DNA from 4 places in the Actinomadura sp. 1N219 genome. Region 2 is predicted to be linked to each of the others. Evidence: riboswitches for the same ligand, from Rfam matches in the RefSeq annotation. Region 2 holds a riboswitch; each other region holds the start of a gene.
What was found. A riboswitch is a leader RNA that binds a small molecule or an ion and turns the genes downstream of it on or off. The one in region 2 is predicted to bind cobalamin.

Region 1 (7,188 bases), on a different contig from region 2:
GAGGGTCACCCAGCGGCGGCGCTGCGGTTCGGTGATGGCCTTGCCGAGGTGCTGCCGGACCATGTGGTGGTACCCGCCGCGCTCCCGGGTGTAGCGCTCCGGGCCGCCGAAGACCTCGCCCAGCCAGTGCGCGACCCATTTCGGGTGGTCCGGGGCCATGTGCTCGAACAGCGGGCGGAGGAGGTCGTCCTTCAGGACGTTCGTGTAGAACGCCTCGGTGAGCCGTTCGAGCGCCTCGCCGCCCGCCCAGTCGTACATCGTCGGGACGGACGACCCGGCGCCGCGCACGGACGTCCGCTCGTAGTGCCGCATCTCCTCGATCTGCTGGACGTACGGCTTGATCTCGGCGAAGAAGGCGGGGAAGTGCTCGCCGCCCCGGAAGCCCTGCATGTGGTCGTCGGCGGACGTCCAGCCGATGCGCAGGATGTAGGACGAGGGTTCCTCGACGCACCGGGACAGCTCGTAGTCCACGCATTGCGGCGCGGCGGCCAGTGACGCGGACGCGCGCGCGTAGGCGGCCTCGAACTCGTCCGTCCCGGACGGGTCGATGCGGTAGCGGACGTACTCGACGATCATTGGACCCCCTGGGCTGCGACCGGTCGGGTAATCACTGTAATCCTGTAATCACCCGACCGGAAGCGCAAACCGGGCGGTCAGTCGCCGGACGCGGGCGACCGGCGGAACCAGGCGACGGCCCCACCCGCTGCGGCCACCACGAGCGCGATCAAACCGATCCACAGCCAGCCTGACGAGCCGCCGCCCGAGTCCTCGGAGGACGCGGCGTTCGACGGGGACGCGGCAGGGACGACGGGCTGCGAACTCGCGGCACCCGGCGAAGCCGTCGAACCGGCCGAACCGGCTGACGAGCCTTCCACCGTGAACTTGTAGCTGCCCGACACTGGATGGCCGTCCACCGACACGACACGCCAGCCGACCGTGTACTTCCCGTTCGGCAGCGCGCCGTTGACCGGCTGGGTGACCTTGTTGTCGACGGCCTTGGCCGTCCCCGCCTGGTGCTGCTTGCCGGACGCGTCGGTGAGGATCACGCGCGGCAGCCGGATCGTCTCCGTGTAGGTCAGGACGATCTGCGACGGGGCCGCGACCGACGAACCCTTCTTGGGGTTGGCCGCCGTCAGCGCGGTGTGCGCGGACGCCGGCGTCGCGGACATCGCCAGCACCGTCCCCACGGCCAGCGCACCGGCCGCGACCCGTCCCGCCGCGACCCGTCCCGCCGCGACCCGTCCTGTCGCGATCCGTCCTGTCGCGATCCGTGCTGTTGCGCGGGTCATGAGCGGCTCCGGGCGCGGTTCAGGCCGTAGCCGCCGACCGTGAGGCCGAGGGCGCCGACCGCGATGCCGATGCCGCCGAGGAGCCGCGCGGTGCCGTCATCGGCGGACGCGGTGGCGGCCGGCTTCGTCTTCGCGCTCGCGGTCAGCCCGACCGCCTCCTGCTGGCCCTTCGGGACGAGCTTGAGCACGGGCGCCGGATGCTCGGGCTCGGCCGCGCCCGCGGCGGGCGGCGGCTGGTCCCACTTGACGACCTCGCCGTTGGAGTACGTCTGGTCGGCCTTGAACATCATCTCTCCGGTGTTCGTCGGCAGCGGTCCCAGGGAGACGTCGAACTCCTGGAACGTCCCGGGGTCGATCTTGCCGCCGGACCAGGTGATCTTGGTGACGGCCTCGGTCTGCTCGCCGCCGTGGGTCTTGAGCGGGGTCGCGAGCTTGGACTTCTCGGCCTTCACCGTCCAGCCGGGGACGGGACGGACCGACACCGACGACAGCGGATGCTCGGCCGGCAGGTGCACCACCAGCTTGGTCGTGGACGCGTTGTCGCGCTCGTTCGGCACCCGGAACGCGACCTTGGTGTAGCCGCCCTGCTCGGCGGTCTTCGGGTTGACGGTGACGTGCGCGGACGCGGCCGTGGCCAGCCCGACCACGGACACGGCGGCGAGGCCCGCGACGGCGCCCAACCGGCGGGCGCCCCGAGGGAGGACATGGGAAAGAGAGAGCATGGCGAATATCCGTTCGAGTGTACGGGGAAATCCGGAAGCGCCGGGAATCGGCGTCCGGTGACGTACGGCGCTCGCTCAGTGCGAAAGGAGCGCCCTCGAACGCGATGGAGGACCCCGCCGGACGACCTGATGCCGCAGCGTGCGGCCGACCGCCGTGACCGCGGCCGTCGCCGGCACGGCGGGGATGCGCGGCGGAGCGGCGACGGGTTCGACGGCGAGGAGGGCGAGCAGCAGCCGGATCGGCCGGTCGGCCGCGCCGGCGACCCGCCGGGCCAGCGACCACGCGGCCCGCTCCCCGCGCCGCAGCCACCATGCCGCGATCAGCGCCGCGACGGTGTGCGCGAGCGTCATCGTCGTGCCGCCCGCGGCGTGCGCGACGGGGACCAGGATGTCCGAGCCCGCCATCGCCGCGTCGGAGACGGAGGTCTGGTGCATCCCCGCCTGGTGCAGGGCCGCCGCGCGGAGCGCCGGATCCTGGAGGGCCGCCGCTGGCGCGTTGATCGGGTCGGTGGCGCCCGTGAAGAGCGCGTGCAGCGCGAACTGGCCGCCCAGGAGGCCGCCGAGGATCGTCGCCAGCGACCGTTCGTGGCCCGCCAGCAGGAGCGTCACGCCGAGCACCGCGCCGAATCCCGTCAGGACCGCCCACATGGGGATCGCCGTCCCCGACGCGAGGACGTGCCCGGCGGTCGCCAGCGTGACGCACACGGTGGCGAACACCACCGCGCGCGCTGTTCGGAAGCCCGGTTGCGGGGGACGCGGGGACATGGCGCAACCATCGTCCCACCACATCCGCCGTCTGGGTAGTCGGCCCCGCGATCTTTCGACACGCCCAACATCTTGGGGTGATGCAAAGATCGTCAACTACATGTAGGGTTCAATCCCGTGCTGGTTCGCCCCCGCCGCTGGTCGGCGGGGGCGTCGCAAGAGGGAACCCGGTGCGAGTCCGGGACTGCCCCGCAGCGGTGAGCGGGAACGACCGCCGTCTTACGCACTGGGCCGGAATCCACCGGCCTGGGAAGCGACGGCCAGTAGGACGCGTCTTCGGTTTTGGAGGCGCGGCGCCCGCGAGTCCGAAGACCTGCCCGCACGATGATCCGAGGGTCGCCCCTCGGATCGACACGTCCAGGCTTCGCGGGTGGGCCGGGGGCGGAGCGCGGCGTGCCCATCGGTTGACGCCGGCGTCCCGTTCGCATGCCGTCCGCGAGGCGGCTGCGAGGGGAGAGAGCACGTGACACAGGACCTGGCCGTACGGGTGGAGCCGGGCACGACGGCGGGCACGGCGGCGGACGCGCGCGTCGCCGCCGAGGTCGGGGCGGCCTGCGACGGGGTGCCGGACGTCGACGCGGGACGGGTGCTGGCCGCCGTCCGCACGGGAACGGACGGGCTGGACGCGGCGGCCCTGCGCGACCTCGCGATCGGCGAGGCGAGCGCACTGGTGCCCGCCGAACCCGGGTACTCCAAGGTCGCGGCACGGCTGCTCGGCCTGCGGATACGGGACGAGGCGGCGTCCGCCGGGGTCCGGACGTTCGCCGATTCGGTCGCCGCCGCGCACCGGGAGGGTCTGCTCGCGGACGCTCCGGCCGCGTTCGTCGCCGCCGACGCGTCCGCGCTCAACGCCCTCATCGACGGGTCCGCCGACGACCGCTTCGAGTACTTCGGGCTCCGGACGCTCTATGACCGCTATCTGCTGAGGCATCCGCAATCGCGGCTCGTCCTGGAACGTCCGCAGCATTTCCTCCTGCGCGTCGCGTGCGGCCTGTCCGACGACGTGGACGAGGCCGCCGAGCTGTACGGGCTGCTCAGCACGCTCTCGTATCTGCCCAGCTCACCGACGCTGTTCAACTCGGCGGCCCGCCGCCCGCAGCTCTCGTCCTGCTTCCTGCTCGACTCGCCGCGCGACGAGCTGGAGTCGATCTACGAGCGGTACGGGCAGGTGGCGCGGCTCAGCAAGTACGCGGGCGGCATCGGGATCTCGTGGACGAAGGTCCGCTCGCGCGGGTCGCTGATCCGCGGCACGAACGGGCATTCCAACGGGATCGTCCCGTGGCTGCGGACGCTCGACTCGTCCGTCGCGGCCGTCAACCAGGGCGGACGCAGGAAGGGCGCGGCGTGCGTGTACCTGGAGCCGTGGCACGCCGACGTCGAGGAGTTCCTGGAGCTGCGCGACAACACGGGCGAGGACGCGCGCCGCGCCCACAACCTGAACCTGGCCAACTGGATCCCGGACGAGTTCATGCGCCGCGTCGAGCAGGACGGGACATGGTCGCTGTTCGACCCGAAGGAGGTCCCCGAGCTGGCCGACCTCTGGGGCGACGCGTTCGACGAGGCGTACCGGGCGGCGGAGAAGGCGGGACGGTTCGTCCGGCAGGTCCCGGCCCGCAAGCTCTACGGGCGGATGATGCGGACGCTCGCCGAGACGGGCAACGGCTGGATGACGTTCAAGGACGCCGCCAACCGCGCCTGCAATCAGACCTTTGAACCGGGTCAGACCGTCCATCTGTCGAACCTGTGCACAGAGATCCTGGAGGTGACGAGCGACGGCGAGGCGGCCGTCTGCAACCTCGGATCGGTGAATTTGGCCGCGCACGTCGATCCGTCCGGCATTGACTGGGAACGGCTCCGCGCCACCGTCCGCACCGCCATCCGGTTCCTTGACCGGACGATCGACCGCGGCTTCTATCCGACGCCGGAGGCGCAGGCGGCGAACAGCAAATGGCGTCCGGTCGGCCTGGGCGTGATGGGTCTAGCGGACGTCTTCTTCACGCTCCGCCTCCCATTCGACTCCGACGAAGCCCGCGCGCTGTCGACGCGCATCTCCGAGGAAATCGCGCTAGCGGCGTACGACGCGTCTGCCGACCTCGCCGCCGCCCACGGCCCGCTGCCCGCCTACGACCGGACGCGCACCGCCCGAGGCCAACTCCACCTGGACCATTTCCCGGACGCCGCGCCGTCCCGTCCGGCCGAATGGGAGCGGGTCCGGGCGCGCGTCGCCGAGGTCGGGCTGCGCAACTCGCTGCTGATCGCGATCGCGCCGACCGCGACGATCGCGTCCATCGCGGGCTGCTACGAGTGCATCGAGCCGCAGGTGTCCAACCTGTTCAAGCGCGAGACGCTGTCCGGCGAGTTCCTGCAGATCAACGGCTATCTGGTGGACGATCTGAAGTCGCTCGGGCTGTGGACGCCGGCCGTCCGGGAGGCGATCAAGAAGGCGAACGGGTCCGTCCAGGGCCTCGTCGACCTGCCGGACGAGATGCTGTCCCTCTACCGGACGGCCTGGGAGCTGCCGCAGAAGTCGCTGATCGACCTCGCCGCCGCCCGCACCCCGTACATCGACCAGTCCCACTCGCTGAACCTGTTCATGGAGACGCCGACCATCGGAAAGCTCTCCTCGATGTACGCCTACGCGTGGCGGAGCGGCCTGAAAACCACGTACTACCTGCGTTCGCGTCCGGCCACCCGGATCGCGCAGACCACAGTGGCGGCGGCCGTCTGCTCCCTGGAGAACCCCGAGACCTGCGAGGCATGCCAGTGAGCGCTCCTACGAAACGGCGCGCCATGCTGCTCGACCCGGGCATGGACCTGACGCTGCGGCCCATGCGCTACCCCGATTTCTACGAGCGCTACCGCGCCGCGATCCGCAACACGTGGACGGTCGAGGAGGTCGATCTCGCGTCCGACCTCGTGGACCTCGCGCGCCTGACGCCCGCCGAGGTGCACCTGGTCAACCGGCTCGTCGCGTTCTTCGCCACCGGCGACTCGATCGTGGCGAACAACCTCGTGCTCAACCTCTACAAGCACGTCAACGCCCCGGAGGCGCGGCTGTACCTGTCGCGGCAGCTCTATGAGGAGGCCGTGCACGTCCAGTTCTATCTGACCCTTCTCGACACCTATCTGCCCGACCAGGACGAGCGCGCCAAGGCGTTCGCGGCGATCGAGCACATTCCGTCCATCCGTTCCAAGGCGGAGTTCTGCTTCCGCTGGATCGACTCGCTCGGCTCCCTGGACGAACTCCGCACCGCCGCAGACCGTCGCGCGTTCCTGCTGAACCTGATCTGTTTCGCTGCGTGCATCGAGGGACTGTTCTTCTACGGCGCGTTCGCCTACGTGTACTGGCTCCGTTCGCGCGGGCTGCTGAACGGCCTGGCCTCCGGAACCAACTGGGTGTTCCGGGACGAGTCGATGCACATGGAGTTCGCGTTCTCCGTGGTCGACACCGTCCGGGCGGAGGAGCCGGAGCTGTTCGACGCCGACCTGACGGAGCAGGTCACGCGGATGCTGGAGGAGGCCGTCCAGGCGGAACTCGACTTCGCGCGCGACCTGTGCGGCGACGGCCTGCCCGGGATGGGCGCGGACGACATGCGCGCCTACCTGGAGTACGTCGCGGACCAGCGCCTCGTCCGGCTCGGCCTCCCGGCCCGCTACGGGACGGCGAACCCGTTCGCGTTCATGGAGTTGCAGGACGTCCAGGAGCTGTCGAACTTCTTCGAGCGGCGCGTCTCGGCGTACCAGATCGGCGTGGAGGGGAGCGTCTCGCTGGACGAAGCGTTCTGACCCGCTACGGGTGGCGGCCCGGCTCCGGACGTTGGTCTGGAGCTGGGCCGTTGCGCATCCGGCGGATCCCAGTACTCTCTCAATGGAATAATTCTTAGCGTTCATCTACTTGACGTTGAACAGTTGTCCTTGAGTTGGGAGTGTGCAGCGATGAACCGCGTCGAACCACCCGCATCGGCCGAGGCCGCCGCCGAGCACGTGTCCGTCAAGCGCTGGCTGGCCGTGGTGGCCGTCGCGGTCGGGACGTTCCTCGTGGTGACGGCCGAGCAACTGCCCGTCGGCCTGCTGACGTCCATCGGCGGTGACCTCGGGGTGTCCGAGGGGACCGCGGGCCTGATGGTCACCGTGCCCGGCCTCGTCGCGTCAGCGGGCGCGCTCCTGGTCCCGGTCGCGATCGGACGCCTGGACCGCCGCACCGTCCTGCTCGCCCTGATCAGCCTGATGGTGGTCGCCAACCTCCTCTCCTTCCTGGCCCCGAACTTCCCGGTGCTCCTCGCCTCCCGCTTCCTGGTCGGGATCAGCATCGGCGGGTTCTGGGCGCTGGCGGCCGGGATCGCCGTCCGGCTGGTCCCGTCCGGCCACGTCGCCCGCGCCACCTCGATCGCCTTCGGCGGGGCCACCGCCGC
Region 2 (7,188 bases):
GCCTTCCGAGAGCGACTCGCCGTGCAGGTCCACGCGGCGGGTCGTGCCGGACGCCGGGTCGACGTGGAACAGTCCGCCGGTGTTCCCCTGCACGACGAGCAGGCCCCGGCCGTCCGGGGTGGGCGTGATGCCGTTGGCGTTGAAGGCGGCGCTGCCGGGCCCGGTCTGGTAGACGAGGTCGCCGGTCAGCGGGATCCGGACGGCGTCGTCCGGCAGCCGTCCCCCGTCCAGCGGCAGCTTGTAGAGCACCGGGTTGGTGGAGTCGGTGATCCAGGCGGCGCCCTGCGTGAGGATCACGTCGTTGACGAAGGTCGCGCCGGTGGCCAGCCGGTAAGAGGCCAGCAGCTTGCCGGTGCGGGTGTCGATGACCCGCGCGTCACCGCCCGCGCCGCCCGCTACGAACAGCCGTCCGTGCGCGTCGGTCTTCATCCCGAGCGCCTGCGTGCCGGGGCCGGGCCCGCGGCTGAGGATCGCGCCGCGTCCGGTGCGCAGGTCGGCGCGGTAGACGGAGCCGTCGGCCATGGAGCCGACGTAGGCGAACGGGCCGGGCCCGGTCGCGATCCCCTCGGGCTGGAACCCGTCCGGCAGCCGGATCGTGGACGGGAACGGGTCGACGGCGGCGGTCTGGTCGGCGGCGGCCTGGGCAGGCGCGCTCAACGTCCCGGCCAGGACGAGCGGGAGCGCGAGCAGAGCGGAGATTCTTGAACGTCGCACGGGAGGACCTTTCAACGCTGAAATGTTCAACACTGAAGACCGTACGCCGGTGATACCTTGGCGTCAAACACTTCAACGTTGAGAGGTGGAGGTCGTGGAGCAGGAACGTGACGCCGTGGACCTCATCGTGGAGCAGTGGGCCCGCGCCCGCCCGGACCTGGACGCGTCCCCCATGCGGGTTCTCGGCCGCCTGTCCCGGGTGACCCGGCTCGTCGAACGCGAGCTCAAGGCGCTCTTCAGCGAGTTCGGGCTGGAAAGGGGCGAGTTCGACGTCCTGGCCACCCTCCGCCGCGGCGGCTCGCAAGACGGGATGACCGCCGGCATGCTGGCCCGCTCCTCGATGGTGACCTCGGGCGCCGTCACCAACCGGCTCGACCGGCTCGTCGCCAAGGGCTACATCACGCGCGACGTCGACCCGGCCAACCGGCGCACCGTCCTCGTCGCCCTCACCCCCACCGGCCGCGACCTCATCGACCGAGCCGTCGCCGCCCACCTCGACAACGAACAGCGCATCCTCGCCGCACTCGACCAGCACCAGCAGGACGACCTGGCCGCGACCTTGCGCACCCTCCTCCTAAGCCTCGGCGACGAGTCGACCGCCCCCCGCCCACTAGGCGACCCCTGACCCTCGGCGACGAGTCACGCGACCCCCGGCACGCCAGGCGGCCTTTGAGACCCGCCCGCAGACCAGCACCAGGCCGACCCCGGGAGTCTCGCAGGGGCCGGCCTGTCGTGCTGGGTCGGACGTGGTCTGGCGGTCGTGTCGGCTTGCCGTCACGCTGCTGTTCGGGCTCGGCGACGACGCACGCGACCTCCGGCACGCTGGGCGGCCTTGGAGCCCCGCTTCCAGATCAGCACAGGCCGACCCCGGCGGGACGTCCCGTCGGGGTCGGCCTTTGCGCTGGTCGGACGGGGGTCAGTTGGTCGTGGGCGTGACGTCGGCGCGGACGCGGCGGGCGGCCGTGACCAGGTTTCGCAGGGACGCTTCCGTCTCGGGGTAGGCGCGGGTCTTCAGGCCGCAGTCGGGGTTGACCCAGAGCCGTCCGGGGTCGACGGCCCGTAGCGCGCGCCGCAGGTTCTCCTCGATCTCGTCGGCGCCGGGGACGCGCGGCGAGTGGATGTCGTACACCCCCGGCCCGATGCCGTTCTCGTACCCGGCGGCGCGCAGGTCGGCGACGAGTTCCATGTGCGAGCGGGCCGCCTCGACGCTGGTCACGTCGGCGTCCAGCGCCCCGATCGCGCCGATGATCTCGCCGAACTCGGAGTAGCACATGTGCGTGTGGATCTGCGTCGTGTCCGCGACGCCCGAGGTCGCGAGGCGGAACGCGCCGACGGCCCACTCCATGTAGGCCGGACGGTCGGCGCCCCGCAGCGGCAGCAGTTCGCGCAGCGCGGGCTCGTCCACCTGGATGACGCGGATCCCGGCCGCCTCCAGGTCGGCGATCTCGTCCCGCAGCGCGAGGGCGATCTGCCGGGCGGTGTCGGCGAGCGGCTGGTCGTCCCGCACGAACGACCAGGCCAGCATCGTCACCGGGCCGGTCAGCATGCCCTTGACCGGCTTGCTCGTCAGCGACTGCGCGTACGTCGCCCACTCCACCGTCATCGGACGCGGCCGCGCGACGTCGCTGTGCAGGATCGGCGGCCGGACGTACCGCGACCCGTACGACTGCACCCACCCGTGCTCCGTGGCGGCGTACCCGTCGAGCTGCTCGGCGAAGTACTGCACCATGTCGTTGCGTTCGGGCTCGCCGTGGACGAGGACGTCCAGGCCGAGGTCCTCCTGCAGCGCGATGACGCGGGCGATCTCGTCCTTCATCGTCTGCTCGTAGGCGTCGGCGGTGAGGCGTCCGGCGCGGAGGTCGGCGCGGGCGCGGCGGATCTCGGGGGTCTGCGGGAACGAGCCGATCGTCGTCGTCGCCAGCGCGGGCAGGCCCAGCTCGTCCCGCTGCGCGGCGAACCGGACGGCGCGGTCGCCGCGGCCCGTCCCGTCGCCGAGCGAGTCCAGCCGGGCGCGGACGCCCTGGTCAACGCTCGCGGGCGGCGCCGGCGTCTCGGCCGGGGACGGGCCGTCCTCCAGCCCCTGCAACGGGCCGTCTTCGCGCAGCGCCCGCCCGACCGCGACGACCTCCGCGACCTTCTGCCGCGCGAACGCGAGCCGTCCTCGGACGCCCGGGTCGAGCGAGGTCTCGGCGTCCAGGTCGATGGGGACGTGCAGCAGCGAGCACGACGTGCTCACCACGATCTGATCGACGAGCCCGAGCAGCGACGCGCAGGTGGCCTTGGCGCGGCGCTGGTCGGCGCGCCATACGTTCCGTCCGTCCACCACACCGGCGACGAGCGTCTTGCGCGGCAGCCCGCCGACCGACGCGAGGACGTCGAGGTTGTCCGGCCCGGCCGCGAAGTCCAGGCCGACCGCCTCGACACGGCTGCCCGCCAGGACGCGCAACGCGTCCGCGCCGATCGTGCCGAAGTACGTGGCGACCATCAGCCGCGGCCTGCTCGTCAACCGCCCCAGCCGCGCATACGCACGAGCGAGCGCCGCGATCTCCTCCTCGCTGCGGTCGGCGACGAGGGCGGGCTCGTCCAGCTGAACCCATTCGGCGCCCGATCCCGCCAGCCGTTCCAACACCTCCGCATACACGTCGATGAGCCCGTCGAGCAGATCGAGCGGCCGGAATTCGCCCGGCGCGTCCTCCGCCGGCTTGGCCAGCAGCAGGTAGGTGAGCGGCCCGACGAGCACCGGCCGCGTCTCGATCCCGAGCGCCTTGGCCTCCCGGTACTCGACCAGCGGTTTGGCCGCCGAGCCGTCCGCCAGCCGGAACCGCGTGCCCGGGCCCAGCTCCGGGACGATGTAGTGGTAGTTCGTGTCGAACCACTTCGTCATCTCCAGCGGCGGGACGTCCTGCACCCCGCGCGCCATCGCGAAGTACCGGTCGAGCCCGCGCAGATGGCGATACCGGTCGGGGACGGCGTCGACGAGCACGCTCGTGTCGAGCACCTGGTCGTAGAACGAGAACGTGTTGGACGGGATCGCGTTTAGACCGGCGTCGCGCAGGCTCGTCCAGACGTTTGCGCGCAGCTCGGCACCCGTCTTGGCGAGCGCGTCGGCGTCGGCGCGTCCGGCCCAGAAGTCCTCGGTGGCGAACTTCAGCTCCCGGCGCGGCCCGATTCGGGGATATCCCAGGATCGTCGTGTTCATGGCGCTTTCCCTCGCTGTGCCATTGGCGGACGCGCGGGGAGGTGCGCACGATGGACCGTACGCCGCTGACCTTCCCGCGAGGCCGCAGACCACCGCGCGCCGGGCGGCGCGCGGGCGGAGGCAGGTCTTCGGACTCGCGGGCATCGCTTCCCGGAAGAAGCGTCCTACTAACCGTCGCTTCCCAGGCCGTCAGGCCCAGTGCGTGATGACGGCGGTCGTTCCCACTCACCGCTGCGGGGCAGTCCCGGATTCGCACCGGGTTCCCTCTTACGACACTCGAAACCGAGTGAACCGTCCGCAATCCGGAGTCTATCGACACCTCGACCCGGTGAACTCAGGCGAGCGCCTCGCAGTGAACGCGACGGCCTTCGGCCCGACTCCGCGACGTCCCCGGCGTCCCCGGCGGCCGCTCGCGCCACCAGCCGCTCCGGCGCCCGCGAGAGCCAGGCGCGACGTACCCAGTGGTTGAGCTGACCGCGAATGTGACGATTCCAGAGTCGGTGACATGGTCTGTCCGAATGCGGCCAATGATCTTGTTAATGGGCGCATGTGCGGTGACCGTGGTGATTCACGCTCCCCATCTCAGCGGGCTGGCGCCGTTTGCCGCTGAACCCGGCACGTCCCTTTCAAGGACGTCGATTCTGTTTCGCATGCCAGCATTTCCGGAGGGCTCATTCATGAGTGCCATTTCCACGACCGCCAGACTGGGCATCGTCGGCGCCGGTGTCGCCGCCCTTACCTCGACCGTTCTCGCCTTGGGCGCGTCGGCCGCCGCCGCCCCGTCCGTCACGGGCTCCACCCTCATGGAGACGGCCACGCACCAGCAGTGCGTGGCCGAGATGGACACCACGTCCATGAGGTGCTTCCAGACCGAGCAGGAAGCCGACGCCTACGCCAATGCCAGGCAGGCCACGTCGGCATGGAAAGTGCATGTCATCCTCTACGACCCGAGCGGCTACGCCAAACCGTCGATCAGGCTGGGGTCCGAGGGCAAATGCACGAAAAAGAAGGGGGACGTGGACGGCGTCCAGCCGGATCTCGGCGACCTCGGCTGGAATGACAGGGCAAGTTCATTCGTCACCCGCAACCGCTGCGACATGAAGGCATGGAACGGCAAGGGATACGACGGCAAGCACTTCAAGAAATACCGCGACCACGACATCGAGCTCACCGGCTTGAACAACAAGATCTCCTCGTTCAAGACCACGTGACCCGGTGACGTCCACGCCGTTCAGGGAGGACGTCCGGGACGTCCTCCCTGAACCAAAGGCGCTGGTCAGGTGCGGAGATTGTCCTGCGTGGCGCAGCCTCGGCTGTTCACGCAGACCTGGATCTTGACCGGGAGCCCCTCGCGGAAGCCGCCGGTCCAGTTCTTACGCTCGTTGGGCTTGAGCTTCCACTGGAAGTAGATCTTGTTGTTGACCCACGCGAAGAAGTAGGCCGTTGTGCCCGTGCTGTTGGCGACGCCCCATTTCTCGCCACGGGCCCTGAACCTGACTTCCGCCCAGGTGTCGCCGGCATCGCCGGACCAGTACCGGTGCGCATAGCCGCTGACGCCGCCGTCGTCGCCGTCCACTGGCTGGCGGTCGGTCAGCGACTTCCATTCCCCTCGCAGTTGCGACGCCTGCGCAGGCGCCTTGGACGGCGTCGTCCCCGTAGTCGCTTGCGCCGGTGAGACGAGCCCCCCGGCCATTACCGGCGCGGTCACGGCGAAGACCGCGGCAGTCGCCATCGCGCCGACCTTGCCGGCGCGCCCTCTGGTGCGGATTTGCATGAGCTTTTCCCCCGTAAGTGAGGTGATCACGTACACCCATGAGATGCCGCTCATGTCAGCGCGGTTCGTGTCCTAAACACGCCACAACCACCCCGCCCACCCCCACGTCCGCACGCACGCGGTACCAACCACCGGGGGCGGCTCAAAGAAAGAGTCAAATCCAGGCGTACGTCACCCTGGATAAGGTCGGAATGACCTGAGTGATGGTGATCACCGGACTGCGCGACGACGGGAGTTATGAGCATGCTCGAGAACAAGAACGCCATCATCTACGGCGGGGGCGGCTCGCTCGGTGGCGGTATCGCCAAGACCTTCGCCCGCAACGGGGCGAAAGTCTTCCTGACCGGGCGGACCCGCGACAAGCTCGATGCGGTGGCCGGAGAGATCACCGATGCCGGTGGCGTCGCTGAGGTGGCCGTGGTCGACGCCCTGGACGAGCGGGCCGTGGACGAGCACGCCAGGAGCGTTGTCGCCGCGGCAGGCAGCATCGATGTGTCCCTGAACCTCATCACGCGCGGGGACGTGCAGGGGATCCCGCTGGCCGAGATGACCACCGCCGACTTCACCCGTGCCATCACCACCGGGGTGACGACGAGCTTCATCACCGCGCGGGCGGCGGCCCGGCACATGATCGAAAAGGGATCCGGCGTGATACTGGCGTTGAACAGCGGCTCAGCTCACGGCAGCCCGATGATGGGCAACACGGGACCGGCCGACGCGGCGATCGACACCTTCATCCGCAATCTCGCGGCCGAGGTCGGGCCGCACGGCGTCCGCGTCCTCGGCATGTGGGTGGCCGGAGTTCCCGACACCTTGTCGCCGGAAAAGCTCTGGACGGCCGACCACAACCTGAACCTTGCGGATGAGGCGGCCTTTCAGGGACTTCTCACTCAGTTGGATGAGATGCGGATGCTTCGCCGCTCACCGCGCCTGGCCGACATCGCGGAGTTGGCCACGTTCCTCGCCTCCGACAAGGCCGACGCCGTGACCGGTTCCTTCGTCAACGCCACCGGAATGTTTCCCAGCTAACACGCGCACCCACCTGCAGCTTCAGGATGGAAGACACTCACCCTTGAGGGTCTCCGCGAAACGCCGAAAGTCGCTGCGGCTCAGGATGAGCTTAGGCCCATCGGGATCTTTGCTATCCCGAACGGCCACACTCTCAGTAACGGCGGCAACTTCTACGCAGTCTCCGCCGTTCTCTGTGGACTTGCTTGCCTTGCGCCACGCGGAGTGATTTAGGTCCATTTCTCGACCTCATTCCTGGAGACCGGCTTGCTACTAGATGTTGTTGAGGATCTGAGTGAGGCGGCGGAAATCGGTGTGGCTCATGGTGAGTTTGGGGCCTTCAGGATCCTTGCTGTCGCGGATAGCCACGGTCTCAGGATCGCTGGCGACCTCTACGCAAGCGCCACCATTTTCGCCGCTCTTCATGGCTTTGCGCCAAGTGAGGTTGCTCAAGTCCATTTGGTTTCTATCACCTTTCTTATCATCTCCCGTG
Region 3 (7,188 bases), on a different contig from region 2:
GCCGGCGAGGACCTCGCCACCCTCGGCGCGAGCGGCGCGACGATGGTGCTGCACCTGGCCGTCCAGCGCATCGGCGAGGTGACGGCCGAGCTGCTGCCGCACTACGGCGCGGACTGCCCGGTCGCGGTGGTCGCCCGCGCCAGCCGCCCGGACGAGCTGATCCTGCGCGGCACCCTCGCCGACATCGCCGGCCTGGTGCGCGAAGCCGGGGTGAAGCGCACCGCCGTGATCGTCGTCGGGCGGGTGCTGACGGCGTCGGCGTTCCCCGACAGCCACCTCTACAGCGCCGGGCGGCAGCGGGTGTGAGGCGCGTCCTGATCCTCGGCGGCACGGCGGAGGCCCGGGACCTCGCGGCGCGGCTGTCCGGCGTCCCGGGCGTGCACGTCGTGTCGTCGCTCGCCGGGCGCGTCACCGACCCGCGGCTGCCCGCCGGGGACGTGCGCGTCGGCGGTTTCGGCGGCGCGGACGGGCTGGCGGCGTGGCTCCGCGCGCACCGGATCGACCGCCTCGTGGACGCCACGCACCCGTTCGCGGAGCGGATGAGCGCCTCGGCGGCGCGGGCGTCCGAGCTGGCCGGCGTGCCGCTGCTCGCGCTGCGCCGCCCCGGCTGGAGTGAGGGGGACGGCGACGAGTGGCACCGCGTCCCCTCGCTCGGCGAGGCCGCCGCCGCGCTGCCGGACGGCGCCCGCGCGTTCCTCACCACCGGGCGGCGCAGCCTCCCGGTGTTCGCGGCCCGCACCGGCGTGTGGTTCCTCGCCAGGTCGGTCGATCCGCCGGAGCCGCCCGTCCCGTCCAACGTGCGCGTGCTGCTCTCCCGCGGCCCCTACACGGTGGACGGCGAGCGTGCGCTGATCCGCGAGCACCGGCTGGACGTGCTGGTCACCAAGGACAGCGGCGGCGCGATGACCCGCGCGAAGCTCGCCGCCGCGCGGGACGCCGGGCTGCCGGTGATCATGGTCGATCGCCCGCCCGTCCCGGGCGGCGTCGCGGAGACCGGGGACGCGGCCGCCGCCGCGCGCTGGGCTCAGGGGTAGCGGCGGGGCGTGTAGACCACGCCGCGGCCGGTGACCCGGGTCGTGGACGATCCGACGATGACCAGGCAGCGCATGTCGACGAGGTCGGGGTCGAGCTTGCCGAGCGTCGTCACGGTGACGCTCTCCTCGGGGCCGCCGACGTCGCGTCCGATCACCACCGGCGTCTCCGGCGAACGGTGTTCCAGCAGCAGGTCGCGGGCAGCCGGAAGCTGGTGCCTGCGGCGGCTCGACGACGGGTTGTACAGGGCGAGCACCAGGTCGGCCTCCGCCGCTGCGGTGATCCGCCGGGCGATCGCGTCCCAGGGTTTGAGCAGGTCCGACAGCGACAGGACGCAGAAGTCGTGGCCGAGCGGCGCGCCCGCACGGGCGGCGACGGCCTGGGCGGCGGTCAGGCCCGGGACGATCCGCACCGGCACGCCGGCGAACTCGTCCTCCGCCGCCGCCTCCAGCACTGCGGTCGCCATCGCGAACACTCCCGGGTCGCCGGACGAGACGACGGCGACGCGGGCGCCGTCCCGGGCGAGCGCCAGCGCGTGCCGGGCCCGGTCGGCCTCGACGCGGTTGCCGGTGGAGTGCCGCCGCTGGCGGGGGTTGGGCGGCACGCGGTCCAGGTAGGGGCCGTAGCCGACGAGGTCGGTGGCCGACGCCAGGACGTCCTGCGCCTCCGGGGTGAGCCACGGCCGTCCCGCCGGGCCGAGCCCGACGACCGCGACCCCTCCCGGCCCCTCCGGCCGCGCCGGGGAAGGCGCGGTGAACGTCTGCTCCGCCGGGCTCGTCAGCAACGCCAGCGACATGTACGGGACGTCCGCCGGGTCGACGTCGGCGAGCGGTTCGACCCGCTGCCGGTCGGTGGCGGCCCGTTCGACGTACCAGCCGTCGCCGAGCCGCCCCGCGTCCTCGAACGCCTGCCTGACCTTGGGGAACGTCCGGCCGAGCTTGAGGACGGCGGCCGCGTCCGCCGAGCGCAGCCGTTCGGTCAGCTCGTCGCCGGGGAGCGTGCCTGGCAGTACGGTCAGCGTCTCCTCGCGCTCCACCAGCGGGCGTCCCGCCGCGGCGGCGGCGGCGCTGAGCGAGGTGACGCCCGGCACGACCTCGGCCGGGTAGTGGGGAGCGAGCCGTTTGTGCAGGTGCATGTAGGAGCCGTAGAACAGCGGGTCGCCCTCGCTCAGGACGACGACCGTCCGGCCCGCGTTGAGGTGCGCGGCGAGCCGGGCGGTGCAGTCGGCGTAGAACTCCTCCAGCGCGCCCTTGTAGCCGCCGGGGTGATCGGTCGTCTCGGTGGTGACCGGGTAGACGAGCTGCTCCTCGACCTGGCCGCCGCGCAGGTAGGGCGCCGCGATGGCGCGGGCGATGCTGCGGCCGTGCCGCGCGGAATGGTAGGCGACCACGTCCGCCGCGCCGATCAGCCGGGCCGCCTTCACGGTGACCAGCTCGGGGTCGCCGGGCCCGACGCCCACGCCGTAGAGCCGTCCCGTCATCACTCCGCCTCGCTGGCGACGGCGTTGACCGCCGCCGCCGTCATCGCGCTGCCGCCGCGCCGCCCGCGCACCACCAGGTGCGGCAGGTCGCTCGCGGCGAGCGCCTCCTTGGACTCGGCCGCCCCGATGAACCCGACCGGGATCCCGAGGACCGCGGCCGGACGCGCCGCGCCCTGACCGACCAGCTCCAGCAGCCGGAACAGCGCGGTCGGCGCGTTGCCGACCGCGACGACGGCGCCGTCGAGGCGGTCCCGCCACAGGTCGAGGGCCGCCGCGCTGCGCGTCGTGCCGAGCCGGGCCGCCAGCTCAGGGACGCGCGGGTCGCCGAGCGTGCAGACGATCTCGTTCCCGGCGGGGAGCCGGGCCCGGGTGATCCCGGCCGCCACCATCCGCGCGTCGCACAGGATCGGCGCGCCGTCCAGCAGCGCGGCCCGCGCCCGCGCGACGACCCCCGGCGACCAGGCGAGGTCGTCGACGAGGTCGGTCATCCCGCAGGCGTGGATCATGCGGACGGCGACCCGCGCCACGTCGTCCGGCAGATCCGACAGGTCGGCCTCCGCGCGGATGGTCGCGAACGACCGGCGGTAGATCTCCGCGCCGTCGCGGATGTAGTCGGTCATCGCTCCTCGCCGTCCACGGTCTTCAGCGTGACGGGGCCGCGCGGCATCCCGCAGCGCCGGTCGCAGCCCGCCCAGTGGACGGGGATCGGTGCGGCGCGGTCGAGGCCGTCCACCCAGCGGCGGGCCTCGCCCTGCACGTCGCCGCGCGACTTCGCGCAGCCGGGGCTGCCGGTGCACGCCGTCACCCCGACCCACGGCGAGCCGGGATCGGTCGCGAATCCCCGCCGCGCGAGGCGGGCCGCGTCCCGTTCGGCCTCGTCCCGTCGCAGGTCCCGCAGGACGACGCTCCGCCACGGGGTCAGGCGCGCCTCGCCCGCGACGTCGGCGAGCGCCTCGGCCTGCGCGCCCGACATCCGCCCGAGCGGCGGCACGACCTCCAGCGCGGCGAGCCCGTCCCGCTGCCGGATGATCCCCGCGTGCGGGGCGGGCGGGTCCGGGACGTGCCTCCCGTCCGCCGGGACTCCGCCGAGCCGTTCCGCGACGAGGCCCGCCCCGCCGGGCACCTCGGCCAGCCGCCAGGCGCCGCCGCGGACGTCGAGGAACGCCTCCGCCGCCGCGATCATGGTCTGGACGGGATCGGCGGACGCCGGGGCGAGCGGGGTTCCGGCCAGGAGGAGGCCGTCGGGGGTCATCGTCAGGTCGGCGTCCAGGGACGCCGCGTCGCCGGTGCCGTCGTCCAGCGCGAACAGGAACCGGCCCGGGAGCCCGGCCAGCCGGGGACGCGCGCACAGCGCCCGGTCGAGGGCGGCGACCAGGGGGTCGGTCGCGAGGCGGCCGTGCCGTCCGCGCCCGCCGAGGGGCGAGGCGACGATGTTGCGCACCCGCTCGTGGGACGCCGACGGCAGCAGCCCGGCGGCCGTGAGGCGCGCCGCGAGCGCCGCCGGGTCGCGCACGCCGCGCAGCTGGAGGTTGGCGCGGGACGTCAGCTCGATGACGTCCCGGCCCAGCTCGCGCGCGGCGGCGCCGAGCACTTGGAGCTGCGCGGCGGACACCGCCCCGCCGGGGACGCGGACGCGCGCCAGCGGGCCGTCGGCTGCGTCGTGCGTCTGCAGAGCTCCGGGGCACGCGTCGGCGCGCGCTCTCCCCACCGCATGGACATTCGGCACGATGAGGATGCTAACCCCCGTTTGCGGGCGGCTCGCGCTGCCGTACGCTTCTGCACGACGACGACAATGGAGGAAGCCGGTGTGAATCCGGCGCGGTCCCGCCACTGTCACCGGGGAGCGACCCCCGCTTGAGGCCACTGTCCCTCGTGGACGGGAAGGCCGGGGCGAGCGCTGATCCGGAAGCCAGGACACTCCCGCCGTCGTGACACCCGCGACCGGGGCGAGGACCCCAGGGGAGGATCCGCCGTGTCCGCCGACACGTCCGCGCAGGAGCGCACCCGTCACGCGTGGGGGGCCGACCCCCCACACCCCCCGGAACGACTTGTGCTGCTGCTCTCGACATCCGACACCGACCTTTTGAGCGCCCGCGCGTCCGGCGCCGCCTACCGGCTCGGCAATCCCGCGCGGCTCGCCGTGGACGACCTGCCGGAGCTGGTCGAGGGCGCCGATCTCGTCGTCGTCCGGCTGCTCGGCGGGCGGCGCGCCTGGGAGGACGGGCTGGACGCGCTGCTGGCGGGCCCGCGGCCGGTGGTCGTGCTCGGCGGCGAGCAGGCGCCCGACGCGGAGCTGATGGAGCTGTCCCGGCTCGGCGGCGGGGTGAGCGGCGGCGTGTGCGCCGACGCGCACGCCTACCTCGCGCACGGCGGCCCCGGCAACCTGACGGAGCTGCACGCCTTCCTCTGCGACACCGTGCTGCTCACCGGCCGCGGCTTCGCGCCGCCTCAGCCCACCCCCACCTGGGGACGGCTGGAGCGCGCGTCCCGCGCCTCCGACGGCCCCGTGGTCGGGGTGCTGTACTACCGCGCCCATCACGTGGCCGGGAACACCGCATTCGTCGAGGCGCTGTGCGCCGCCGTGGAGGACGCGGGCGGACGGCCGCTGCCGGTGTTCTGCTCGTCCCTGCGCGCGGCGGAGCCGGAGTTGCTGGCCACCCTCCGGGAGGTGGACGCGCTGGTCGTGACCGTCCTCGCGGCGGGCGGGTCGCGGCCCGCGGCGGCCGGGGCGGGCGGCGACGACGAGGCGTGGGACGTCGGCGCACTCGCCGAGCTGGACGTCCCGATCCTGCAAGGACTCTGCCTCACCATGCCCCGGGCCGACTGGGAGGCGAGCGACGACGGCCTGTCCCCGCTGGACGCCGCGTCGCAGGTCGCCATCCCCGAGTTCGACGGACGGATCATCACGGTCCCGTTCTCGTTCAAGGAGACCGGCGAGGACGGCCTGACCGTCTACGCCGCCGACCCCGAGCGGGCGGCGCGGGTCGCGGGCATCGCCGTCCGGCACGGCCGCCTGCGGCACACCCCGCCCGCCGAGCGGCGCCTGGTGGTGATGCTGTCGGCGTACCCGACGAAGCACTCCCGCGTCGGCAACGCCGTGGGGCTGGACACCCCGGCGAGCACCGTCCGGCTCCTGGCCCGGCTCGCCGAAGCGGGATACGACCTCGGCGAGGGCTTCCCCGGAGTCGCGGAGCAGGACGGGGACGCGCTCGTCCACGCGCTGATCGCGGCGGGCGGGCAGGACGAGGACTGGCTCACCGAGGAGCAGCTCGCGGGCAACCCCGTCCGGATCTCCGCCGCGTCCTACGAGCGCTGGCACCGCACCCTCCCACCGGATCTGCGGGAGGAGATGGAGCGGCACTGGGGCCCGGCGCCCGGCGAGCTGTTCGTCCAGGACGGCGACATCGTGCTCGCGGCCCTGCGCGCGGGCAACGTCGTCGTCATGGTGCAGCCGCCGCGCGGATTCGGGCAGAACCCGATCGCGATCTACCACGACCCCGACCTGCCGCCCAGCCACCACTACCTGGCCGCCTACCGGTGGCTCTCGGACGAGTTCGGCGCGCACGCGATCGTGCACGTCGGCAAGCACGGCAACCTGGAGTGGCTGCCCGGCAAGGCGGCGGGCATGTCGGCGTCGTGCGGCACCGACGCGGCGCTCGGCGACGTCCCGCTGATCTACCCGTTCCTCGTCAACGACCCCGGCGAGGGCACGCAGGCCAAGCGCCGCGCGCACGCCGTGCTCGTGGACCACATGGTGCCGCCGATGGCCCGCGCCGAGACCTACGGCGACATCGCCCGCCTCGAACAGCTCCTCGACGAGCACGCCACCATCGCCGCGATGGACCCCGCGAAGCTCCCCGCGATCCGCGCCCAGATCTGGACGCTGATCCAGGCCGCGAAACTCGACCACGACCTCGGCCTGGACGACCGTCCCCACGACGCCGAGTTCGACGACTTCATCCTGCACGTCGACGGCTGGCTGTGCGAGGTGAAGGACGCGCAGATCCGCGACGGCCTGCACGTCCTCGGCGAGGCGCCGGAGGGGTCGGTCCGCGTCGGCCTGGTGCTGGCCATGCTGCGGGCGCGGCAGATGTGGTCAGGGCGCGAGACGCTGCCCGGCCTGCGCGAGGCGCTCGGCCTCACCGAGGACGGCAGCGAGGCGCTCGCCGACGTGGACGCCGCCGAAGCCGCGGCCCGCTCGCTCGTCCAGGCGATGGAGGACGCCAGCTGGCGACCGGACGCGGTCCCGCAGGTGGCGGCACAGGCGCCCGAGGAGCGTCGTGACCTCGTGGGACGGGTGCTGGCGTTCGCCGCGACCGAGGTCGTCCCGCGCCTGGCCCGCACGACCGACGAGATAGACCACGTCCTGCACGCCCTGGACGGCGGCTACGTCCCGGCCGGGCCGAGCGGCTCGCCGCTGCGCGGGCTGATCAACGTCCTGCCGACCGGCCGCAACTTCTACTCCGTGGACCCGCGCGCCGTGCCGAGCCGCCTCGCCTGGGAGACCGGGCAGGCGATGGCCGGGTCGCTGCTGGAGCGCTACCGCGCCGACCACGGCGAATGGCCGCGCTCGGTGGGCCTGTCGGTGTGGGGGACGAGCGCGATGCGCACGGCGGGCGACGACGTGGCCGAAGTGCTGGCGCTGCTGGGCGTCCGCCCGGAGTGGGACGAGGCGT
Region 4 (7,188 bases), on a different contig from region 2:
CGAGGTTGCCCTCGCGGCCCTCGCGGTCGGACTCGCGCAGATCGTCCGGCCGCAGCACGAGCCCGGCGCCCGTCCGGCCGCGCGCCCGCTGGTGCGGTGCGGCGGCCAGCATGGTCGCCACCACGTGCGGGTCGCGGACCTTCGCGGCCGGACGGCGCGCTCCGACGACGCGGCCGCGCGGCGTCCGCGACCGCGACCGGCGTCCCGCGACGCCGTCGCCGACCCCGGGAACCTCCAGCAGCGGCACCGCGTGCGGCTCGGCGGCGGACGCGACCCGCTCGCCGCCTCCGTTCGCCCCGCCGGGCCGGTCGCCGTCCTCCGGCGCCGATGCGGGCGGCTCGGCTCCGCCCTCGCCGCCCTCGGGAGGAGGGGTGCTCCCGCCCGTGCCTCCATCGTCGCCGCCGGGTGGCGGGTCATCGTCGGGAGAGGCTTCGCCGAGCAGGTCGTCCAGCAGCGACTCGTCCAGCCCCGGGGCGTCGAACGGGTCGCGGCGGCGGCGGTGCGGCAGCGCCAGGCGGGCGGCGGCGCGGACGTCGTCCGTCGTCACCTCGTCGCGGCCGTGCCAGGCGGCGTGCGCGAGCGCGGCGTTCGCCGTGACGAGGTCGGCGCGCAGGCCGTCCACCTCGAACCCGGCGCACACCGCAGCGATCTGCTCCAGCCGCTCGTCCGGCAGCCGGACGCCCGCCAGCCGCTCCCTGGCGGCCGCGATGCGCCCGGCGAGAGCGGTCTCGTCGGCGGCCCAGCGCGCCGCGAAGCCCGCCGGGTCGGCGTCGAACGCCAGCCGCCGCCGGACGACCTCGGCGCGCTCCTTCGGTTCCCGCGACGCCCGCACCTCCACCGTCAGCCCGAACCGGTCGAGCAGCTGCGGGCGCAGCTCGCCCTCCTCCGGGTTCATCGTCCCGACGAGCAGGAACCGCGCCGCGTGCCGGACCGAGACCGACTCGCGCTCCACGTAGCAGGTGCCGAGCGCGGCCGCGTCGAGGAGCAGGTCGACGAGGTGGTCGTGCAGCAGGTTCACCTCGTCCACGTACAGGACGCCGCGGTGCGCCGCCGCGAGCAGGCCGGGCTCGAACGCCTTGACGCCCTCGGTCAGCGCGCGCTCCACGTCCAGCGACCCGGCGACCCGGTCCTCCGACGCGCCGACCGGCAGCTCCACCAGCGCGGACGGCCGCCGCACCGGCTGGACGCCCCGCTCGTGCGGGCCGTCCGGGCAGGACGGGTCGGGCGCGTCCGGATCGCAGGCGAACCGGCAGCCCGCCACCGTGTCGACGGCGGGAAGCTGCGCAGCAAGCGCGCGGACGACCGTCGACTTGGCGGTGCCCTTCTCGCCGCGCACCAGCACGCCGCCGACCCGCGGGGAGACGGCGTTGAGCAGCAGCGCCAGCTTCAGGTCGTCCAGGCCGACGACGGCGGTGAACGGATAGGCGTCGTTCAGGCGGCCGTCTGGAACCGGCGGCGAACCCACGGCACCTCCATGAGGGATCTTGCGCGTCCCGGACAGGTGAGGTCGCGGTGGTCCGAGTGACCTGGCTCCCGGGTTCGCCGACCCGGATACAGTGGCGCGTCCGCACCGGCCTCTCACCGGATTTCCCTCGGACAACCGCGGAACAGGGGGGACGGTACGGTCCCGCTCCCGCGGCTGTCAAGATCACGCATACCCAGGTCATGGGCCGGGACGGGTAACACTTCCGTACTCATTGCCATGACATGTGTCACCATGTGCGGTGTAGGCGATGGCGGACGAGGAAGCCGGTGCGATTCCGGCGCGGTCCCGCCACTGTGATCGGCGAGCGGATCCCGACGACGCCACTGCCCGCGCGAGCGGGCGGGAAGGCCGGGACGAGCATCGACCCGAGAGCCAGGAGACTCACGCGGTCGCCTCCTCGACAGGACTGGGGCGGATCTCCCCAGAGAGGAGAGGGCTGCATGCCCAAGGGCTCGACACGCCCGGCGCCGCGCCGGACGACCGCACGCCGGACGACCGCACGCCGGACTGCCGTGGCGACCGTCGGTTTCGGCACCCGTATCCGCGCCCGGGCGTCGGCGACGCTCGTCGCGGTCCTGCTGATCGCCGGATGCGGCGGTGACACCGGACGCGCCGGAGACGACCGCGCGGACGCGGCCCCGCCCGGCTTCCCGGTGACGGTGGCCAACTGCGGGGTGACGACGACCTACCAGCGGCCCCCGCGGCGCGCGGTGTCGCTGAACCAGCACGCGACCGAGGTGATGCTGGCGCTCGGCCTGGAGAAGTCGATGGTCGGGACGGGCTACCTCGACGACCGGATCCTCCCGGAGTTCCAGGCCGCCTTCGACCGGGTGAAGGTGCTGTCCGAGGAGTACCCGTCCTACGAGACGCTGCTGGCGGCCGAGCCCGACTTCGTCTACGGCGGATGGGCGAGCACGTTCGAGGAGAAGGACGGCCGCGGCCGGGCCGCCCTGAAGAAGGCCGGGATCGACACCCACCTCAACGTCGAGGAATGCCCCAGGGGCCCGGTGACCATGGCCACGGTCGAGGAGGAGATCCGGACCGTCGCCAAGATCTTCGGCGTGCCGGACCGGGCGGAGCGGCGCATCGCCTCGCTGCGCGCCGTCCTGGACCGGGTCGAGGCCCGGCTCGCCGAACCCGCGCCCGCCGCGACGCCGGTCAAGGTCGCCGTCTACGACAGCGGCGACAAGACCGTGTTCACGGCGGGCGGCGCGGGGATCGGCAACGAGATCATCCGGCTGGCGGGCGGGACCAACCTGTTCTCCGACGTGCGCAAGGCCTACGGGGACGTCTCGTTCGAGCAGCTGGCCGCGCGGGCGCCCGAGGTCATCGTCATCTACGACTACGGAGACCAGTCCGCCGACGCCAAGCGGAGATTCCTGCTGGCCAGCCCCGCGCTGAAGGACGTTCCAGCGATCAAGAACAGGCGGTTCGCGGTCCTGCCGCTGTCGTCCACGGTGACGGGCGTCCGGGCGGCCGGAGCGGTCGAGTCGCTCGCCCGGCAGCTGCACCCGGACCGTTTCACATGACCGGCGTCGCCGAGCCCCGCGTCTCCCGCGGACGGACGGCGGTCGCCGCCGCCCCTCGCGGCCGCGTCCGCGTTCCCTATCCGCTGGTCCTGGCGCTGTTCGGCGCGCTGGTGCTGGTGGCGGCCACGGCGGGAATCGCCGCGGGCTCGGTGCGGATCCCGCCCGGCCAGGTCTGGGGCATCCTGCTCCACCAGGTGCATCCCGCGCTCGCGGACCCGGACTGGCCGCCGGTCCGCGAGACCATCGTGATGGACGTCCGGCTGCCGCGGGTGCTGCTGTGCGCGGCGGTCGGGGCGGGCCTGTCGGTCTGCGGGACGGTCCTGCAGGCCGTGGTCCGCAACCCGCTGGCCGACCCCATGCTGCTCGGGGTGTCCTCGGGCGCGATGGTCGGCGCGGTGCTCGTGGTGGTGTTCCCCATGGCGTGGTTCGGGATGTTCTCGTTGCCGCTCGCCGCGTTCGGCGGCGCCCTGCTGGCCCTGGTGCTGGTGTACTTCCTGGCCCGCTCCGGCGGGCGGATGACCACGGTGCGCCTGGTACTGGCGGGAGTCGCCACCGCCGAGGTGCTCACGGCGGTCGCGAGCTACCTGGTCCTCACCTCCGGCGACCCGCGCGCCGCCGAGTCGGCCTTGCGCTGGATGCTCGGCGGCCTGGCCGGCACCACCTGGACCGTGCTGTGGATCCCCGCGGCCGTGGTGCTCGCGGGCACGGCGGTCCTGCTCGGCCTGTCCCGTCCCCTGAACCTGCTGCTGGCCGGGGAGGAGGCGGCCGCGGCCCTCGGACTGGACGTGCACCGCTTCCGCGGGGCGCTGTTCGCGCTGGTCGCCCTGATGATCGGCGCGATCGTCGCGGTCAGCGGCTCGATCGGGTTCGTCGGGCTGATCATGCCCCATGCGGTGCGGCTGCTGGTCGGCGCCGACCACCGCCGCGCGCTGCCGGCCGCGGCCCTGCTGGGCGCCGCGTTCCTGATCGTCACCGACCTGGCGGCGCGGACCCTGATCAGTCCCGAGGAGATCCCCGTCGGCATCCTCACCGCGCTCGTCGGCGGCCCCTTCTTCCTCTTCCTGATGCGGCGGAAGGCGGCGCGGTGAGCATGGACGCGACCCCCACGGGCACGCCCGCCACGGGCGCCGGGCCACCGGCCGGGACGCTGCGGGCCGAAGCGGTGACGGTCGTCGTCGACGGCCGGACGCTGGTGGACGCCGTCTCCCTGACGGCGGCGCCGGGGGAGATCGTCGGGCTCGTCGGCCCCAACGGCGCCGGGAAGTCCACCCTGCTGCGCACCTTCTACCGGGCCCGGCGCCCCACCTCGGGGCGGGTCCTGCTGGACGGCGAGGACATCTGGCGCATGCCGGGCAAGCACCTAGCCCGGCGCTTGGCCGCCGTCCTGCAGGAGACACCCGGCGACTTCGAGCTGACCGTGTACGACGTCGTCGCGATGGGCCGCACCCCGCACAAACGCGCCTTCCAAGGCGACGACACGGACGACCGCGAGATCATCACCGGGTCGCTGGCGGAGCTGGAGGCCGCGCACCTGGTCGACGCGCCCTTCGACCGGCTGTCGGGCGGTGAGAAGCAGCGCGTCCTCATCGCCCGCGCGCTGGCCCAGCGAACCGGGGTCCTGGTCCTGGACGAACCGACCAACCACCTGGACCTGCGGCACCAGACCGACGCCCTCCACCTCGTCCGCCGGCTCGGCGTCACCGCGGTCGCCGCCCTGCACGACCTCAACCTGGCCGCCTCGTTCTGCGACCGCCTCCACGTCCTGAACGCGGGCCGGACCGTCGCGACGGGACCGCCGGGGGACGTGCTCACGCCGGACCTGCTCGCCGACGTCTACCGGGTCGACGCCGAAGTCGTCGAGCACCCCCGCAGCGGCCACCCCCAGATCACCGTCCTCCCGGCGGAACACCGCAGGTGACGAGCAGGGACGTCCTCGCCGTGCCCTGAGCTGGTTCAAGGGCCGAAATGGACGTAGCCGGCCCACAGCGCCGGGTCGTCGGGGTGGCGGTCGCGCTGGGTCCGCATTGCCTCGTGGACGGCGGCCGCCGCCCGCGCCGTGTCGATCGAGCCCTCGGACGTGTGCAACCTGGCGTACACGTCGGCGGTCACCTCTGCCGCGACGGCGTCCTTGACCGGCCACAGCGTGGCGATCACGTGCTGGTATCCGGCGAGTTGGAGTGCGCCGCCGAGGTGCAGCGCCTCGTCCGGCAGGCGCCGTCCGCCGCGGGCGGTCTCGCAGGCCGACAGGAACGCGAACCGGGCGTGCCGCAGATGCATCCGCGAGATGTCCAGCACGGTGAACGGGCGCGTCCGGTGGTCGTGCAGGAAAAGCCGCCCCCGGCTCGGGTGCCGCAGGTCCTGCGCGGCGTGGCAGGCGAAGTGCGCCCACGCGTGCTCGTCCAAGGCGCGCCGGACGGCCGCGCGGTCGGCCTGGTCGCCGGTGAGCGTCCGGGTCGGGACCGGCAGGCCCGAGAGCAGCGACGACTCCCGCAGCGCACCCGGCAGGGACGGCAGGTCCGGCGTGCCGGGCATGGAGATCACCAGCAGCGACCTTCTCGATGGCGGCGGGTCGCCCTGCTCGGTGCCCGAGCGCAGTGTGCGCAGGCTGACGGCATAGGACGAGATGACCCGGTCCAGCACCGAGTCGCCGTCGCCGTCGCCGGACGGGTCGGCGGCCGCGGCCGCGTGGAAGGGCAGGAAGGTGAGCAGCCAGGTCGGGCACCAGTGCAGGTGGGGCCAGGGCCGTCCGGGCGCGGGCGGACGGGTGTGGCCGAGCGCGTCGAGGACGGGCCGGGCGGTGGTGCGCCAGAGCCAGTCCAGCACGTCGCCGATCGTCGCGTCGGCCGCCGCTCGCGCGGCCGGGCCGGCCGGGCCGGTCGGTCTGGTGCGCTGGTCGAGTGCGTCGAGGAAGGCGGTGACCCGCTCCCTGGTCTCCTCGACGGTGAGGCCCGGCAGCTCGACGACCCGCACGCCGGCGCCGGTGACCAGGAGCGCGTCCGACCCGAACTCGGCCGCGTTGACGATGACGACCGTCTGCCCGTCCGCCGGGCGCAGGGAGGAGAACCCCTGCGGACGCAGGAAGCCGCCGAAGCCGGGACGCGCCCGGATCTCGGCGACGAGGCCGTCCCATGCGCGGCCGAGGGCGTGCCGCCGGTCGCGGTCGCGGGTCGCGTCGATCTCCCGTCCGACCGCCTCCAGCCGGTCGGCGAGTCCGGGGTGCGCGGCGCGGAGGCGGGCGGCGTCACCGCGCACGTCGAGTGTTCGGTGGATGAGCACGGCCCTGCCCTGTTCGAGCAGTTCGACGGCCCGGCCCGGGTCGCCGGCCCGGATCGCGGCGGCCGCGGCCTCGTTCACCGTCCCGCTCCACAGGCCGAGCGCCTGCTCCTGGTCCGGCCGGTCGAGGCCGCGCCAGGCGAGCTCGGCCGACAGCGCGATGCCGTCGGCGAGGACGCCCAGCGCGTCGTTCCAGCGACCAGCCTCCGCGGCGATGCGCCCGGCCTTCCACGTGTCGCTCAACCGTCCGATCACGAGGTGGTCCGGGTCGCGGGCGTTCGCCTCCAGCAGGGACATCGCCTCCCGGTAGGACCGCTCGTCGCCGGTCAGCCGGTGCTGCTTGGCCAGCGCCTCCCCCAGGGAGGACGCGACCAGGAACCGGCTCGTCGGGTCGCTGATCTCCGCACGGCGATTCCGCAGGCCGGTCAGCCGTTCGCGCAGCATCCCGATGCCGCGTTCGAGGTCGTCCCGTTCCCCCGAGGCTGGGAACCGGGCGGTGAGCACGGTGCCGAGCTGGGCCTTGAGCGCCTGGTACTCCTCGGTGTCGTCGGCGATGCCGTCCATCGCCTCGGTCAGCATGGCGGCGCATCCGTCGGCGACGCCGGGGAGGCCCATCGTGGAGTCCGCCTCCAGCAGCACGGTGATCATCGTGTCGAGCTGCGCCGCCCGGTCCCGCGGGTCCATCGTGCGGCCGACGCGGTCGAAGGTCTCGCGGTAGTCGGCGAGGGCCTCTTCGAGCCCGGGCTCCTGGGCGAGCATGCGCTCCAGGACCACGTGGGACGCCAGGATGAGCCGGTAGAGATCGCGGAGCGGCTCGTCCTCCGGCAGGTCCCGGACGGCCAGGTCGACGGCGCGGAGCCGCTCCCGCGCTCCGCTGTAGTCGCCGATCTGGAACAGGTG

Region 1: linked by a shared signal. The riboswitch ahead of ACH35V_RS00165 (ribonucleoside-diphosphate reductase subunit alpha) and the one ahead of metE (5-methyltetrahydropteroyltriglutamate--homocysteine S-methyltransferase) in region 2 are both predicted to bind cobalamin.
Region 3: linked by a shared signal. The riboswitch ahead of cobN (cobaltochelatase subunit CobN) and the one ahead of metE (5-methyltetrahydropteroyltriglutamate--homocysteine S-methyltransferase) in region 2 are both predicted to bind cobalamin.
Region 4: linked by a shared signal. The riboswitch ahead of ACH35V_RS39875 (ABC transporter substrate-binding protein) and the one ahead of metE (5-methyltetrahydropteroyltriglutamate--homocysteine S-methyltransferase) in region 2 are both predicted to bind cobalamin.

Annotation. Positions count from the first base shown of each region.
Region 1 is NZ_JBIRAY010000001.1:30,744-37,931, forward strand. It holds gene ACH35V_RS00145 (group II truncated hemoglobin) at 1-576, opposite strand, end outside; gene ACH35V_RS00150 (copper resistance protein CopC) at 654-1,289, opposite strand; gene ACH35V_RS00155 (YcnI family protein) at 1,286-2,011, opposite strand; gene ACH35V_RS00160 (hypothetical protein) at 2,087-2,776, opposite strand; cobalamin riboswitch at 2,881-3,112, shown strand; gene ACH35V_RS00165 (ribonucleoside-diphosphate reductase subunit alpha) at 3,240-5,543, shown strand; gene ACH35V_RS00170 (ribonucleotide-diphosphate reductase subunit beta) at 5,540-6,562, shown strand; gene ACH35V_RS00175 (MFS transporter) at 6,713-7,188, shown strand, end outside.
Region 2 is NZ_JBIRAY010000004.1:41,231-48,418, reverse strand. It holds gene ACH35V_RS15025 (superoxide dismutase) at 1-714, opposite strand, end outside; gene ACH35V_RS15020 (MarR family winged helix-turn-helix transcriptional regulator) at 809-1,339, shown strand; gene metE (5-methyltetrahydropteroyltriglutamate--homocysteine S-methyltransferase) at 1,631-3,913, opposite strand; cobalamin riboswitch at 4,015-4,224, opposite strand; gene ACH35V_RS15010 (hypothetical protein) at 4,468-5,124, shown strand; gene ACH35V_RS15005 (hypothetical protein) at 5,190-5,741, opposite strand; gene ACH35V_RS15000 (SDR family NAD(P)-dependent oxidoreductase) at 5,931-6,716, shown strand; gene ACH35V_RS14995 (DUF397 domain-containing protein) at 6,738-6,935, opposite strand; gene ACH35V_RS14990 (DUF397 domain-containing protein) at 6,969-7,154, opposite strand; gene ACH35V_RS14985 (helix-turn-helix domain-containing protein) at 7,145-7,188, opposite strand, start outside.
Region 3 is NZ_JBIRAY010000024.1:17,927-25,114, forward strand. It holds gene cobM (precorrin-4 C(11)-methyltransferase) at 1-306, shown strand, start outside; gene ACH35V_RS39835 (cobalt-precorrin-6A reductase) at 303-1,034, shown strand; gene ACH35V_RS39840 (precorrin-2 C(20)-methyltransferase) at 1,025-2,512, opposite strand; gene ACH35V_RS39845 (precorrin-8X methylmutase) at 2,512-3,132, opposite strand; gene ACH35V_RS39850 (precorrin-3B synthase) at 3,129-4,238, opposite strand; cobalamin riboswitch at 4,308-4,432, shown strand; gene cobN (cobaltochelatase subunit CobN) at 4,563-7,188, shown strand, end outside.
Region 4 is NZ_JBIRAY010000024.1:28,508-35,695, forward strand. It holds gene ACH35V_RS39870 (magnesium chelatase subunit D family protein) at 1-1,465, opposite strand, end outside; cobalamin riboswitch at 1,522-1,591, opposite strand; cobalamin riboswitch at 1,691-1,890, shown strand; gene ACH35V_RS39875 (ABC transporter substrate-binding protein) at 1,927-3,015, shown strand; gene ACH35V_RS39880 (FecCD family ABC transporter permease) at 3,012-4,103, shown strand; gene ACH35V_RS39885 (ABC transporter ATP-binding protein) at 4,106-4,933, shown strand; gene ACH35V_RS39890 (CHAT domain-containing protein) at 4,969-7,188, opposite strand, start outside.